DNA from 2 places in the Pseudomonas lundensis genome. Region 1 is predicted to be linked to the other one. Evidence: predicted binding sites of a transcription regulator. Region 1 holds the regulator's gene; the other holds the start of a gene.
What was found. The regulator FliA, encoded in region 1, starts transcription of late flagellar genes. The targets are predictions, from matches to a motif close to CTAAAGTTTNNNNNNNNNNNGCCGNTAA.

Region 1 (6,655 bases):
TGTTGCTGCGCGATGGCTGCGATCTGCTCGATGTGCTGGGCTGGCGCCTCAGGCCCGCCTGACAGGGTGCCTCTGACCCCATCCCTCTCCTGACGGGAGAGGGTGTTTGCCCCTGAAACCAAGGTTTTTTCACTGGCAGGTGGCCATTTGCCAAAGTTGGAAGGCTTCTTGCAAAGGCAGGCTCCACGGCGCACATGGCGTCAAAAGTTTGCTAAAGGTTTTCCGCAATGTCATTGGATCGCTCTCAGTTAATCAACACCGCACGCAACGGTCTGACCGGTCTGGGTCAGGGGCAGTTGGGCGTGCCGTTGTTGTTGCTGGTGATGCTGGCCATGATGATGTTGCCCATCCCGGCGTTCCTGCTGGACGTGTTCTTTACCTTCAACATTGCGCTGTCGATTGTGGTGCTGCTGGTGTGTGTGTACGCCTTGCGCCCACTGGATTTCGCCGTGTTCCCGACCATCCTGCTGGTGGCGACACTGATGCGCCTGGCGCTCAACGTGGCGTCGACGCGGGTGGTGATGCTCCACGGCCAAGAAGGTCACGGCGCGGCCGGTAAGGTGATCCAGGCGTTCGGCGAGGTGGTGATCGGCGGCAACTACGTGGTCGGTATCGTGGTGTTCGCGATTTTGATGATCATCAACTTCGTGGTGGTGACCAAGGGCGCCGGGCGTATTTCCGAGGTGAGCGCGCGTTTCACCCTCGACGCCATGCCCGGTAAGCAAATGGCCATCGACGCCGACCTCAATGCCGGGTTGATCGATCAGAACCAGGCCAAATCCCGCCGTCAGGAAGTCGCTCAGGAAGCCGAGTTCTACGGCTCGATGGACGGTGCCAGCAAGTTCGTGCGTGGTGACGCCATCGCCGGTCTGTTGATCCTGTTTATCAACCTGATCGGTGGCATGGCGGTGGGCATGTTCCAGCACGGCATGACCTTCGCTGATGCCGGTAAAGTCTATGCGCTGCTGACCATCGGTGACGGTTTGGTGGCGCAGCTGCCTTCGCTGTTGCTGTCCACGGCCGCCGCGATCATGGTGACCCGTGCGTCGGGCTCCGAAGAGATGGGCAAGCAGATCAGCCGCCAGATGTTCGCCTCGCCCAAAGCGCTGGCGGTGTCCGCCGGGTTGATGGCCGTGATGGGCGCCGTGCCCGGCATGCCGCACTTCGCGTTCCTGAGCCTGGCCGCCGTCTCCGGTGGCGTGGCGTATTTGATGTGGAAAAAACAAAACGCCGTCAAGGTTCAGGCCCTGCAGGAAGTTCAGCGCCAGCAGGAACTGCTGCCGTCGCCTGCCCGTGCGCAAGACACCAAAGAGCTGGGCTGGGATGACGTAACCCCCATCGACATGATCGGCCTGGAAGTGGGCTACCGCTTGATCCCGCTGGTGGACCGCAACCAGGGTGGCCAATTGCTGGCGCGGATCAAGGGCGTGCGCAAGAAGCTGTCCCAGGATCTGGGCTTTCTGATGCCGACTGTGCATATCCGCGACAACCTCGACCTGGCGCCCAGCGCCTACCGCTTGACCCTGATGGGGGTGATTCTGGCCGAGGCCGAGATCTACCCCGACCGCGAACTGGCGATCAACCCCGGTCAGGTGTTCGGCACGTTGAACGGCATTACCGCCAAGGACCCGGCCTTTGGCCTCGAAGCGGTGTGGATCGAAGTCAGCCAGCGCAGTCAGGCGCAATCGCTGGGCTACACCGTGGTGGACGCCAGCACCGTGGTGGCCACGCATTTGAACCAGATCCTCTACAAACACTCTCATGAGCTGATTGGTCATGAAGAAGTGCAGCAGTTGATGCAGTTGCTGGCCAAAGCCTCGCCTAAACTGGCTGAAGAGCTGGTGCCAGGTGTGCTGAGCTTGTCGCAGCTGCTCAAAGTGTTGCAGGCGCTGTTGGCCGAACAGGTGCCGGTGCGCGACATTCGCAGTATTGCCGAAGCCGTCGCGAACAATGCGCACAAGAGTCAAGATACCGCCGCTTTGGTGGCCGCCGTGCGGGTTGGTTTGTCCCGCGCCATCGTCCAAAGCATTGTAGGCGTTGAGTCTGAGCTGCCAGTTATCACGCTGGAGCCAAGGTTGGAACAAATATTGCTCAATAGTCTGCAGAAGGCAGGGCAAGGTCAGGAAGAGGGCGTTCTGCTGGAGCCGAGCATGGCTGAAAAACTGCAGCGTTCGTTGATCGACGCCGCACAACGCCAAGAGATGCAAGGCAATCCGGTGATCCTGCTGGTGGCCGGTCCGGTCCGCGCGATGTTGTCGCGGTTTGGCCGTTTGGCCGTGCCGAACCTGCATGTGCTGGCGTACCAGGAAATCCCTGACAACAAGCAAGTCACCATCGTTGCGACAGTAGGCCCGAACGGCTGAGGTTTGGTTTATGCAAGTGAAGCGTTTTTTCGCCGCCGATATGCGTCAGGCCATGAAACTGGTTCGTGATGAGCTGGGGGCTGATGCCGCCATTATTGGTAACCGCCGCATTGCTGGCGGTGTTGAGTTGACCGCTGCGCTGGACTACAAGTTGTCCGCGCTGGCGCCCCGTGTGCCGAATGTCGAACTCGAAGAAGAGCTGCGCAAGACCCAGTCGCGCATTGTGTCGGCCCAGGCCGAGTTGAGCATGCGCGCTGAGGGCGAGTCGGATGTCAGTCGGCAATTGTTTGCCGGTTTGCCCCTGACCGCCGCCGAGCCACTGATCGAGCCGACGTTCGACGAGCCGCCACGTCCCGCAGCCCCGGCCGCGCCGAGCATGGACCAACGCGCCTTCGACACCATGCGCTTTGAACTCAATGGCTTGCGCGAGTTGCTCGAAGTGCAGTTGGGGTCGTTGGCCTGGAATCAGTTGCAAGGCAGCAAACCGGCACAAGCCAATCTGTGGCGCCGTTTGCAGCGCATCGGCTTGTCCGGCCCGCTGGCCCGCGACTTGCTGGAGCAAGTGACCGAGATTGAAGAGCCGCGTCAGGCCTGGCGCATGCTGTTGGCCCATTTGGCCCGCATGATCGCCACCCCTGAAGTCGAACCGCTTGAAGACGGCGGCGTGATTGCCATGGTCGGCCCGGCAGGCATGGGCAAGACCACCACACTGGCCAAGCTGGCGGCGCGTTATGTGCTCAAGTACGGCGCGCAAAACATTGCGCTGGTGAGCATGGACAGTTACCGGATTGGCGCGCAGGAGCAACTCAAAACCCTGGGCCGCATCCTCAATGTGCCCGTCACGCATGTGGCGCCCGGCCAGTCGCTGGGGCAAACCCTGGAGCCGCTGGTGCGCAAGCGCGTGGTGCTGGTGGACACGGCGGGCCTGCAAGCCAGTGACCCGGCGTTGCGCCTGCAGCTCGAAAGCCTGGCGGGGCGCGGCATCAAGTCCAAAAACTATTTGGTATTGGCCACCACCAGCCAGAAACAAGTGCTGGCGGCGGCGTACCACAGTTATAAACGTTGCGGGCTGGCCGGTTGCATCCTGACCAAACTGGATGAGACGGCGAGCCTTGGTGAAGTGTTGAGTCTGGCCATCAGCCACGAGCTGCCAGTGGCCTATCTCACGGACGGTCCGCGTATCCCGGACGATCTCCATCTGCCGCGTCGTCACCAGTTGGTGAGCCGTGCGGTGAGTGTGCAAATGCAGGAAGAACCCAGCGAAGAGGCCATGGCCGACATGTTCGCTGATATCTACCACAGCCCTTCCAAACGGGTCGGCTGAGGCAGTGATGATTACGTTGGAATGTACCTACATTGATGGTCTGCACATCCTGTTCCCGTTGAGGAACCCGCAGCCAGCCTCTGTAGCCGCGTCTAAGTAAGACAAGGTAAAGAAAGATCATGGGCAGCATGCATCCCGTACAGGTGATCGCAGTGACCGGCGGCAAGGGTGGCGTCGGTAAAACTAACGTTTCAGTCAACTTGTCGCTGGCTCTTGCCGAGCTGGGCAGACGAGTGATGTTACTGGACGCTGACCTGGGGTTGGCGAACGTCGACGTACTGCTGGGGCTGACCCCCAAATACACCCTGGCCGATGTGGTCGAGGGCCGTTGCGAGCTGCGCGATGTGCTGCTGCCTGGCCCCGGCGGGATTCGCATCGTGCCCGCGGCGTCGGGCACCCAAAGCATGGTTCACCTGAGCCCGGCCCAGCATGCGGGGCTGATTCAGGCCTTCAGCGAGATCGGTGACAACCTGGACGTGCTGGTGATCGACACCGCCGCCGGGATTGGCGAATCGGTGGTCAGCTTTGTGCGCGCCGCGCAGGAAGTGCTGCTGGTGGTGTGCGACGAACCGACCTCGATCACCGATGCGTATGCGTTGATCAAGTTGCTGAACCGCGATTACGGCATGAACCGCTTCCGGGTGTTGGCCAACATGGCCCAGAGCCCGCAGGAAGGGCGCAACCTGTTCGCCAAGCTGACCAAAGTCACCGACCGCTTTCTGGACGTCGCCCTGCAATACGTAGGCGCCGTGCCGTACGACGAATGTGTGCGCAAGGCAGTGCAAAAGCAGCGCGCTGTGTACGAAGCGTTCCCGCGCTCCAAATGCTCGCTGGCGTTCAAGGCCATTGCACAGAAAGTTGACACCTGGCCATTGCCTGCCAATCCCCGTGGGCACCTGGAGTTCTTTGTTGAGCGTCTGGTGCAGCAAACCAATGTAGGTACGTCTCCATGACAGCAAGCGGCTATCGCATGTACAGCAAGTCATCGCGCGACAGCCAGTACGAGCTGATCGAACGCTACGCCCCTTTGGTCAAACGCATTGCGTACCACCTGCTGGCGCGTCTGCCGGCCAGTGTGCAGGTTGAAGACTTGATTCAGGCCGGGATGATCGGCCTGCTCGAAGTGTCGACCAAATACGACGCCAGCAAAGGTGCAAGTTTCGAAACCTACGCGGGTATTCGTATCCGTGGCGCGATGCTTGATGAAGTGCGAAAGGGCGACTGGGCTCCACGCTCGGTCCACCGCAATACGCGCATGGTCAGCGACGCAATTCGGGCAATTGAAGCAAAAACCGGCTGTGACGCTAAAGATCACGAAGTTGCGGCCGAACTCAATTTAAGCCTTGATGATTATTACGCCATTTTGAATGACACCCTGGGCAGCCGCCTGTTCAGCTTCGACGACCTGTTGCAGGACGGCGAGCATGAAGGGCTGCACGAGGACGGCGCCAGTGCTCACCTTGAGCCGTCGCGTGACCTGGAAGACGAACGTTTCCAGGGCGCGTTGGCCGAGGCCATCGCCAACTTGCCGGAACGCGAGCGGCTGGTGCTGGCGCTGTACTACGACGAAGAACTCAACCTCAAGGAAATCGGTGAGGTGCTGGGCGTGAGCGAGTCGCGTGTCAGCCAGTTGCACAGCCAGTGTGCCGCGCGTTTGCGCGGGCGCCTGGCGGAATGGCGAGCGCGCTGAGACGCCGCCGTCCACACGATTTACCCCCTGTAGCCGCTGCCGCAGGCTGCGATAAGGCCGCAAGACCTTCTGTCACAGACGGTCGCTGCATCCGCGTCGCAGTCGGCGGTGGCGGCTACAGGGTTAAGGTTTACTGAATTGATTGAATGGCGCGCCCAGGTGCTGGACGCGTTTTAAGACTGCTTGGAGGTCGAATTGGACAAGAATATGAAAATCCTCATCGTTGATGATTTTTCGACGATGCGGCGGATCATTAAAAACCTGCTGCGTGACCTGGGGTTCACCAACACCGTTGAGGCCGATGATGGCACCACGGCGATACCGATCCTCAATCAAGGTCATATCGACTTTCTGGTGACTGACTGGAACATGCCGGGCATGACCGGCATCGATCTGCTGCGCCACGTGCGCGCGGATGAAAAACTCAAGCACATGCCCGTGCTGATGGTGACGGCCGAAGCCAAGCGCGAGCAAATCATCGAAGCGGCGCAAGCCGGTGTTAACGGCTATGTCGTCAAGCCGTTCACTGCGCTGGCACTCAAAGAGAAGATCGAAAAAATCTTCGAACGCATCGGTTGATCGACTCGCCACGGGGGCGTTATGGAGCATAAAGAGGCTAGCCAGGGCGATTTTGAATCGACCTTGAAAAAACATGCTCGCGAGTTGGTCGACAGCCTTGAAAAAGGCCAGTTTGGCGACGCCGTGCAGCTGATTCACGAATTGAACCAGACCCGCGACCGGGGCCTGTACCGCGAAGTCGGCAAGCTGACGCGCGAGCTGCACAGTGCAATCGTCAACTTCCACATTGACCCGCACATGCCGCAAGCCGAAGAAGTGTCGCAGATCACGGATGCCACGGAACGGTTGTCGTATGTTGTGCGCTTAACGGAAGCGGCGGCCAACCGCACCATGGACCTGGTGGAGAACAGCACGCCCGTGGTCAATGGCCTGGGCGCTGAAGCCAAAACCTTGAGCGCAGAGTGGGGACGCTTCATGCGTCGCGAGCTCAGTGCCGAGGAGTTTCGGGATCTGGCGCGTCGGGTTGACGGTTTTCTGACGCGTAGCGAAGAAGAAAGCCACGTGGTCGCCGCCAACCTGAATGACATTTTGCTGGCTCAGGATTACCAGGACCTCACCGGTCAGGTGATCAAGCGGGTCACGCAGCTGGTGACTGAAGTTGAAAGCAATCTGCTCAAACTGGTGTTGATGGCCAGTCAGGTTGACCGTTTCGCAGGGATCGAGCATGACCGCGAAGCACTGCGGGCAGAAAATAATCCG
Region 2 (6,655 bases), 380 kb from region 1:
ATAGAGCAAACCCCGTGCCAATATTCACATGCCCGTATTTCAAGGCTTTGCCGGGGGCTGGGGCGCGGCAATGCCAGAAAAGCGGCAATCACTGACCGCCGACTGCCGCTTTTCTGCCGCTTTGTTGCACGGGACACTCGCACCGCCGCCCCGCAGCGCCATAAAAAACGGGAGCCTTGTGGGCTCCCGTTAGGATTACTTGGCCTGGTAGATGATCCCCGGGCTGCACTGGATCATCTGGTAGTGATCCGGCAACCCGTTGAGCGCTTCGGAGGCGCCCAGGAATAAATAGCCGCCCGGCTTCAAGGTGCTGTGAATGCGCAACAGGATGTCTTTTTTGACCTCTGCCGAGAAATAGATCAGCACGTTGCGGCAGAACACCATGTCGAACTTGCCCAACCCGGCGTAACTGTCCAGCAGGTTGAACGAGCGAAACTCCACACGGCTCTTGATCGGCGCCTTGACCATCCAGCGCCCCGGCCCTTTAGGCTCGAAGTAACGCTGCAAGCGCTCCTGGGACAAACCGCGGCCGATCGCCAGGCTGTCGTACTCGCCGGTCTTGCAGTTGTTGAGCATCAGGCTGGACAGGTCGGTGGCAACAATTTGCACCCCCGCTTTCAATTGCCCGAGGTTGCTGCGCTCAAACTCATCGATGGCCATCGACAGCGAATACGGTTCCTGCCCCGAAGAGCAGGCGGCCGACCAGATGCGTAAACGTTGCCCCGGATGGGCCTTGGTCAACTCAGGCAGGACTTTGTTTTTCAGCACTTCAAAGGGGTAGGTATCGCGAAACCACAGGGTTTCGTTGGTGGTCATCGCATCGACCACCTGCTCACGCAGCCCGCTGCGGGGCTGGCTCTGGATGCGCTGAATCAGCTCACCCAGTGATTTGATACCTTGCTGTTCCATCAGCTTGTTCAGTCGGCTGGAAACAAGGTACTGCTTGTTCTCCCCTAGCAAAATGCCACAGGCTTTTTCCAGGAAAACCCGGAACTGCTCAAAATCCAAATTAGCCGTAGACAAATGATCCTGCCTCTATAAATCGTGTTGACCGCCAAGGACTGCGTCCTTAGCTGTGATCTGCTTCTTTGATCCGGTCGACGACCCGGGATGCCAGGTCATCAGGGCGGAATTTTGCCAGAAAGTCATTGGCGCCGACTTTCTTGACCATCGCCTGATTGAATACCCCGGACAGCGAAGTGTGCAGAATGATGTGTAAATTTTGCATGCGCGGATCGCTACGGATTTCAGACGTCAGGGTGTAACCGTCCATTTCCGGCATCTCGATGTCCGAGATCATCATCAGAAACTCTTCTGACGGGTCCTTGCCCTCGTCCACCAGTTTGCGCAGATATTCCAGCGCCTGGCGACCATCATTAAGCGAGACCACTTCCACGCCCACCGTTTGCAGGCAACGTGACACCTGCTTGCGCGCCACTGACGAGTCATCGACCGTCAGCACCCGCAACGACACGGCCTTGGTGTGGGTGTCGACATCGACCACCCCGTGGGAAATGCTTTCCGATGACGGCGAAACCTCTGACAGGATTTTTTCAACGTCGATGATTTCGACCAGTTGATTGTCCAGCCGTGTCACCGCCGTCAGGTAGTGGTCACGCCCCGTGCCTTTGGGCGGCGGATGGATCTCTTCCCAGTTCATGTTGACGATGCGCTCGACCGCGCCCACGAGAAACCCCTGAGTCTTGGTGTTGTACTCCGTGATAATCACAAACGGGCTGCTTTGATCTTTCAGCGCGCCTGAACCGGTGGCCATGGCCAAATCCAGAATCGGAATGGTCGCCCCCCGAATACTCGCAACACCGCACACCACAGGATGGGATTTGGGCATCACGGTCAGCTTGGGGCATTGCAGCACCTCGCGCACCTTGAACACGTTAATCCCGTACAGCTGTGGCCCATCCAGGCGAAACAACAACAGTTCCAGGCGGTTCTGCCCGACCAGTTGTGTGCGCTGGTTAACCGAATCCATCACCCCAGCCATACACGGTTCCCCTTAGAAACTTTAAGTTGCGACGCACATCGCCCGGTAAACGGCACGGGCTTTGCTATTTATCCGCCATGAATGCAAAAACGACAATTTCTTGCCACCGGCCGATCCTTCAGACGCTGCGCCTTCGCTGTGCAAGTATGCTTGCGGCTGTCTGCCTGATAAGCGTGGGCACACAGTCATACGCAGATGGATTTACTTCTCCTACACAGCTTATCGGCGTGACCCAAGGCTTTCTTGAATTCACCGTCGAAGACTACCTTGCCACTGGTCAGATAGAAGGCCGCTACGAGATTCAGGTCAATAACCTTGATCCGCGCTTGCGCCTCGCTCAGTGCGACAAGGAATTGACAGCCACCCTCGAAAGCCCGGCGCAACCCATGGGCCGCGTGACGGTGCGTGTGCGCTGTGAGGGTAGCTCGCCCTGGACCATTTTTGTCCCGGCACAGGTAAAGTTATTTCGCGAGGTGGTGACCGTGCTCCACCCCCTCAAACGCGGCACGATCATCAGCGATGACGATGTGGTGTTGCGCGAGCGCGACGTGGGCCTGATCACGCAGGGTTACATGACCGCCGTGGAACTGGTAGTCGGGCAAAAACTCCTGCGGCCCATGGTCACCGATCAGGTGCTGACCCTGACGCACCTGGAGCAAGCGGCTGTGGTGCGCAAGGGCGATCAAGTGGTGATCAATGCCCGTAGCGGCACCTTGACGGTGAGAATGCCCGGCGAAGCCCTGTCCGACGGCGGCCTCAGTGAACAGGTGCGGGTGAAGAACCTGAACTCCAAACGGGTTATCAAAGCGCGCATTACCGGGCCGGGGCAAGTGGAGGTGGCTTTGTAGGACAGTTGGCATACGTCTCTCAACTTTCCTACACTGTCGCTTGACGCAGATCAGTACGGTTGCGCGTCGCCGTATGATTAATCGTGCCTAAAGTTTTCTCGGGTATGGCCGAAAACATGGCAAGCGTCCAAATACCCAGAGGTTTTCCATCATGGTCATCGACTTCAGTCGCCTTAACAACGCCGCGCCTTTAACCGGCACTGCGCGCAGCAACAGCAGTCAGGAAGCAGGCAGCGCCACTAAATCGGCCCCTGCCACTCAGGAGCAAACGGGCGTCAGCGCCCCGAGCGGTGAATCTGTGCACCTCAGTGACGGGGCACAACAATTGCAAAAAATCAGCGATTCGCTGCGCGATCAACCGATTGTCGACAAAGGCCGAGTGGCCGAGTTGAAACAAGCCATCGCCGACGGCACCTACACCGTCGACAGCAATCGGGTTGCCAGCAAATTGCTCAACTTGGAAGCCCAGCGCTAGCCCTTGGGGCAAGCGCCAGGCTTTTGGACGCTTAAATTCCAGAGCCAGCCATGCACGACACGACTTTATTGCAACTGATCAACGACGACTTCGCCCCTGCCGAGAAACTGCTCGCCTTGCTGCAGGACGAAACCATTGCCCTGCAAGGGCGCGACATGTTGGTGCTCGAAGACATTCTGGCGCGCAAACAGTCGTTGATCATTCTGCTCGATCAGCATGGCCGCAAGCGCAGCGAAATTCTGGTGGGCCTTGGATTGCCGGCCAACCGCAGCGGGCTTGAGCAACTGGCCAGCCACTCGGACCTCGGCCCGCAACTGCTCGCCCAAAGCGAGGCATTGAATCAGGTGCTGGCCGATTGTCAGGCCGCCAATGTGATCAACGGCCAGGCCATCCAGACCCAACAACTCATCACAGCCAATCAGCAGCGCATTTTGCACGGTGGCGAAGCCCATACGCTGTATGACGCCCGCGGCACCACCGCACTGGTCAACAAACCACGCGCTTTCAGCCAGGCGTGAGCCCGCGTGACCGCACTATCCTAAAGACGCAACATACTGGCAAAATGCCTCTTTTTTGCGTGTTGTTGTATTTTGTCTGGAGATTGATGAACCGTGTCCCATGCTGAAGATGCTCCGCAGCCTCCCAAGGTGCTTACCACGCCTTTGGAAATTTCCGCCCATTTGCGGATGCTACAAGAGAGCCACGACCCGCTGATCATCACCTTCCACGAACGCAGTCAGCGTTTTCAGAGCTATCTGGTCGAAGTTGATCGCGACACCGCGACCCTGGCTTTTGACGAAATGATCCCGCGTGACGGTGAGCGTTTCCTTGAAGCCGGTGAGCCGTTTCGCGTTGAAGGCTTTCATGACGGCGTTCGCATTGCCTGGGAGTGCACCACGCAACTGACCATTGACGACAAAGACGGCCACCGCTGCTACCACGGTGCGTTGCCGACCGAGATCGTCTACCACCAGCGCCGCAATGCGTTCCGTGCCGCCCTCAAGCTGGCGGATCTGGTGAATGTGAAAGTCGATGGCGACAAAATCAAATTCCCGCTGGAAGGCAAGTTGCTGGATGTCTCAGCCACGGGTTGCAAACTGCGCTTTGAAGGCGACGTCAGCGAGCGCCTGCAACTGGGGCAAGTCTACGAGCGCTTCAACGCCGCCCTGCCCTTCGGCCCTATGACCACGCCCGTGGAATTGCGCTACCTGCATTTTGAAGAACGCCTCAACATCACTTTTGCCGGCATGCGCTTTCACAACATGAGCGGCGGCGTGCAGCGTCAGGTCGAGCGTTTTGTGTATCAACTGCAGCGCGATGCGCGACGGTTCGATAAAGACGACGACTATTGAGGCAGCGCCTCACCCTCTCCCACCGGGAGAGGGTGCAGATTTCACAGTGATTCAAACACGCGGCTGATCAGCGCCTTCTCCCTCGGGCTGAGGGCCTTCGGCGCTTTCAGGGACGACCGTCGGTTCTACGTTGTCCTGCATCTGATCCTGCACCACCTGCTCATCGACCCGAGGGTCAAGCGCCGCCACCAAAGGCGAGCTGGACATGCTGTCCGGCATGGCCACGTGCTGCAGCGGCGCATCGTCGACCTGATGCAGGTTGGTCACCGCATTCGGACGAATACGCCACACCAGCACCAGGCCCGTCAGGCTGAAAAACGCGTAGAGCATCTGACTGCCCAACACCTTCATCAATACCCCCGCCACCAACGGCCCAATACTGGCCCCGATGCCGTAGGTCACCAGCAGCATCGCCGTCAGTGACACCCGGCGATCCGCTTCCACGTGGTCATTGGCAAACGCCACGGCCAGCGGGTAGATGCAAAACTGCACCAGCGCGCTCAACCAGCCCGCAATAAACAGCACCTCCAGGGGGACTGAGGGCAGGATCGCCAGCGGCAGCGACACCACCGCCAGAATGAACGCGAACACGCGAATCAGCAGGGGCCGGTCATAACGGTCGGACAACCAGCCCAGTGGCCACTGCGCCAGCAACCCGGCAAAAATGCAGCAGCCCATGTACAAGCCGACCAATTCGGTGGACAAGCCCTGCTGCGTGGCATACAGCGGCGCCAGACCGTAGAACGACCCCACCAGCAACCCCGCCCCCAGCACGGCAATCAAGGACTGCGGCACCCGCTGGATGAAAAACTTCGGGTCCATCGGCGCAGGGTGCAACGGCGCCGGGTGAATGCGCCGGGTCATGGCCACCGGCACCAGGCACAGCGCAAAACACATTGCCACCAGCATCAGCAGTTCCGGGCCGAGGGCCGGATGGATGACCAGAATCAGTTGCCCGAGCACCAGGCCCAGGTACGAGGCAATCATGTACAGGCTAAAGACCACCCCACGCTGTTTGGCATCAGCCTGCTCGTTGAGCCAGCTTTCAATGACCATGTACTGGCACATCATGCCCAGGCCAACGATCACCCTCAGCAGCAGCCACACCGGCAGCCAGTCGGTGAGGCCGTGACACAGCACCGCCGCGCCGACAATCCCGGCGCAGGTGGCATACGCGCGGATGTGCCCCACCCGCGCAATCAACCGGTGACCAATCTTGCCCCCCAGCACCAGACCAAAATAGTTGGCCGCCATGAGGGCACCGATCCACAGGCCGTCGACATTGTCGGCAGCCAGACGCAAGGCAAGGTAGGTACTGAGCAAGCCCGAGCCGATCAACATCATCAGCGAGGCGAAATACAACGCTTTAAAAGACTTCCAGATTTGGCGCATCGGCGTTCCCCGCGACTCCATGCAGTGGCGTGCGCGCTGCCCCAAGGCAGCCCGCACGCAGCAGGTTCAAACGGTTGAGCCGAAGCCTGTGCCGTCTGGACGATTAAGCCTGAGCCGCTAACACGCGGCGTTCCCAGGGTGTGATTTCATCAAAGAAGCTGGTGAGCTCCATCGTCTTGGACGCAATGTAACCTTCGATGAACTCCTTGCCGAACAGTTCCTTCGCCAAGTGACTGCGTTTGAGACGCTCCAGAGCGGCATGCAAGGTACATGGCAATGACAATGCCTCAGGCACCTCGAATTCCCCTTGAATCGCAGGGGTCGGCTCCAGTTGGTTTTCGATGCCGTGCAAGCCCGCTGCGAGGCTGGCCGCAATCGCCAGATAGGGGTTGGCGTCGGCACCCGGCAAACGGTTTTCGACACGCCGGGCCACCGGCGAACTGGCAGGAATGCGCAAGCCCGCAGCGCGGTTGTCGTGGGACCAGCACGCATTGTTCGGGGACGCGTACGGGTGGCAGAGGCGCTGGTAGGAGTTGACGTTTGGCGCAAACAAGGCGGTGAAGTCCGCCATGCCGGCCTGCTGACC

Region 2: the regulator FliA is predicted to act here: its motif matches at 2,938-2,965, upstream of flgM (flagellar biosynthesis anti-sigma factor FlgM).

What each region holds. Positions count from the first base shown of each region.
Region 1 is NZ_CP062158.2:3,119,563-3,126,217, reverse strand. It holds gene IF654_RS14650 (hypothetical protein) at 1-62, shown strand, start outside; gene flhA (flagellar biosynthesis protein FlhA) at 234-2,363, shown strand; gene flhF (flagellar biosynthesis protein FlhF) at 2,374-3,687, shown strand; gene fleN (flagellar synthesis regulator FleN) at 3,807-4,640, shown strand; gene fliA (RNA polymerase sigma factor FliA) at 4,637-5,377, shown strand; gene IF654_RS14625 (chemotaxis response regulator CheY) at 5,585-5,956, shown strand; gene IF654_RS14620 (protein phosphatase CheZ) at 5,978-6,655, shown strand, end outside.
Region 2 is NZ_CP062158.2:3,496,797-3,503,451, forward strand. It holds gene cheR (protein-glutamate O-methyltransferase CheR) at 196-1,023, opposite strand; gene IF654_RS16465 (chemotaxis protein CheV) at 1,070-2,002, opposite strand; gene flgA (flagellar basal body P-ring formation chaperone FlgA) at 2,080-2,850, shown strand; gene flgM (flagellar biosynthesis anti-sigma factor FlgM) at 3,002-3,325, shown strand; gene IF654_RS16480 (flagella synthesis protein FlgN) at 3,376-3,843, shown strand; gene IF654_RS16485 (flagellar brake protein) at 3,937-4,677, shown strand; gene IF654_RS16490 (MFS transporter) at 4,729-6,069, opposite strand; gene IF654_RS16495 (glutamine synthetase family protein) at 6,173-6,655, opposite strand, start outside.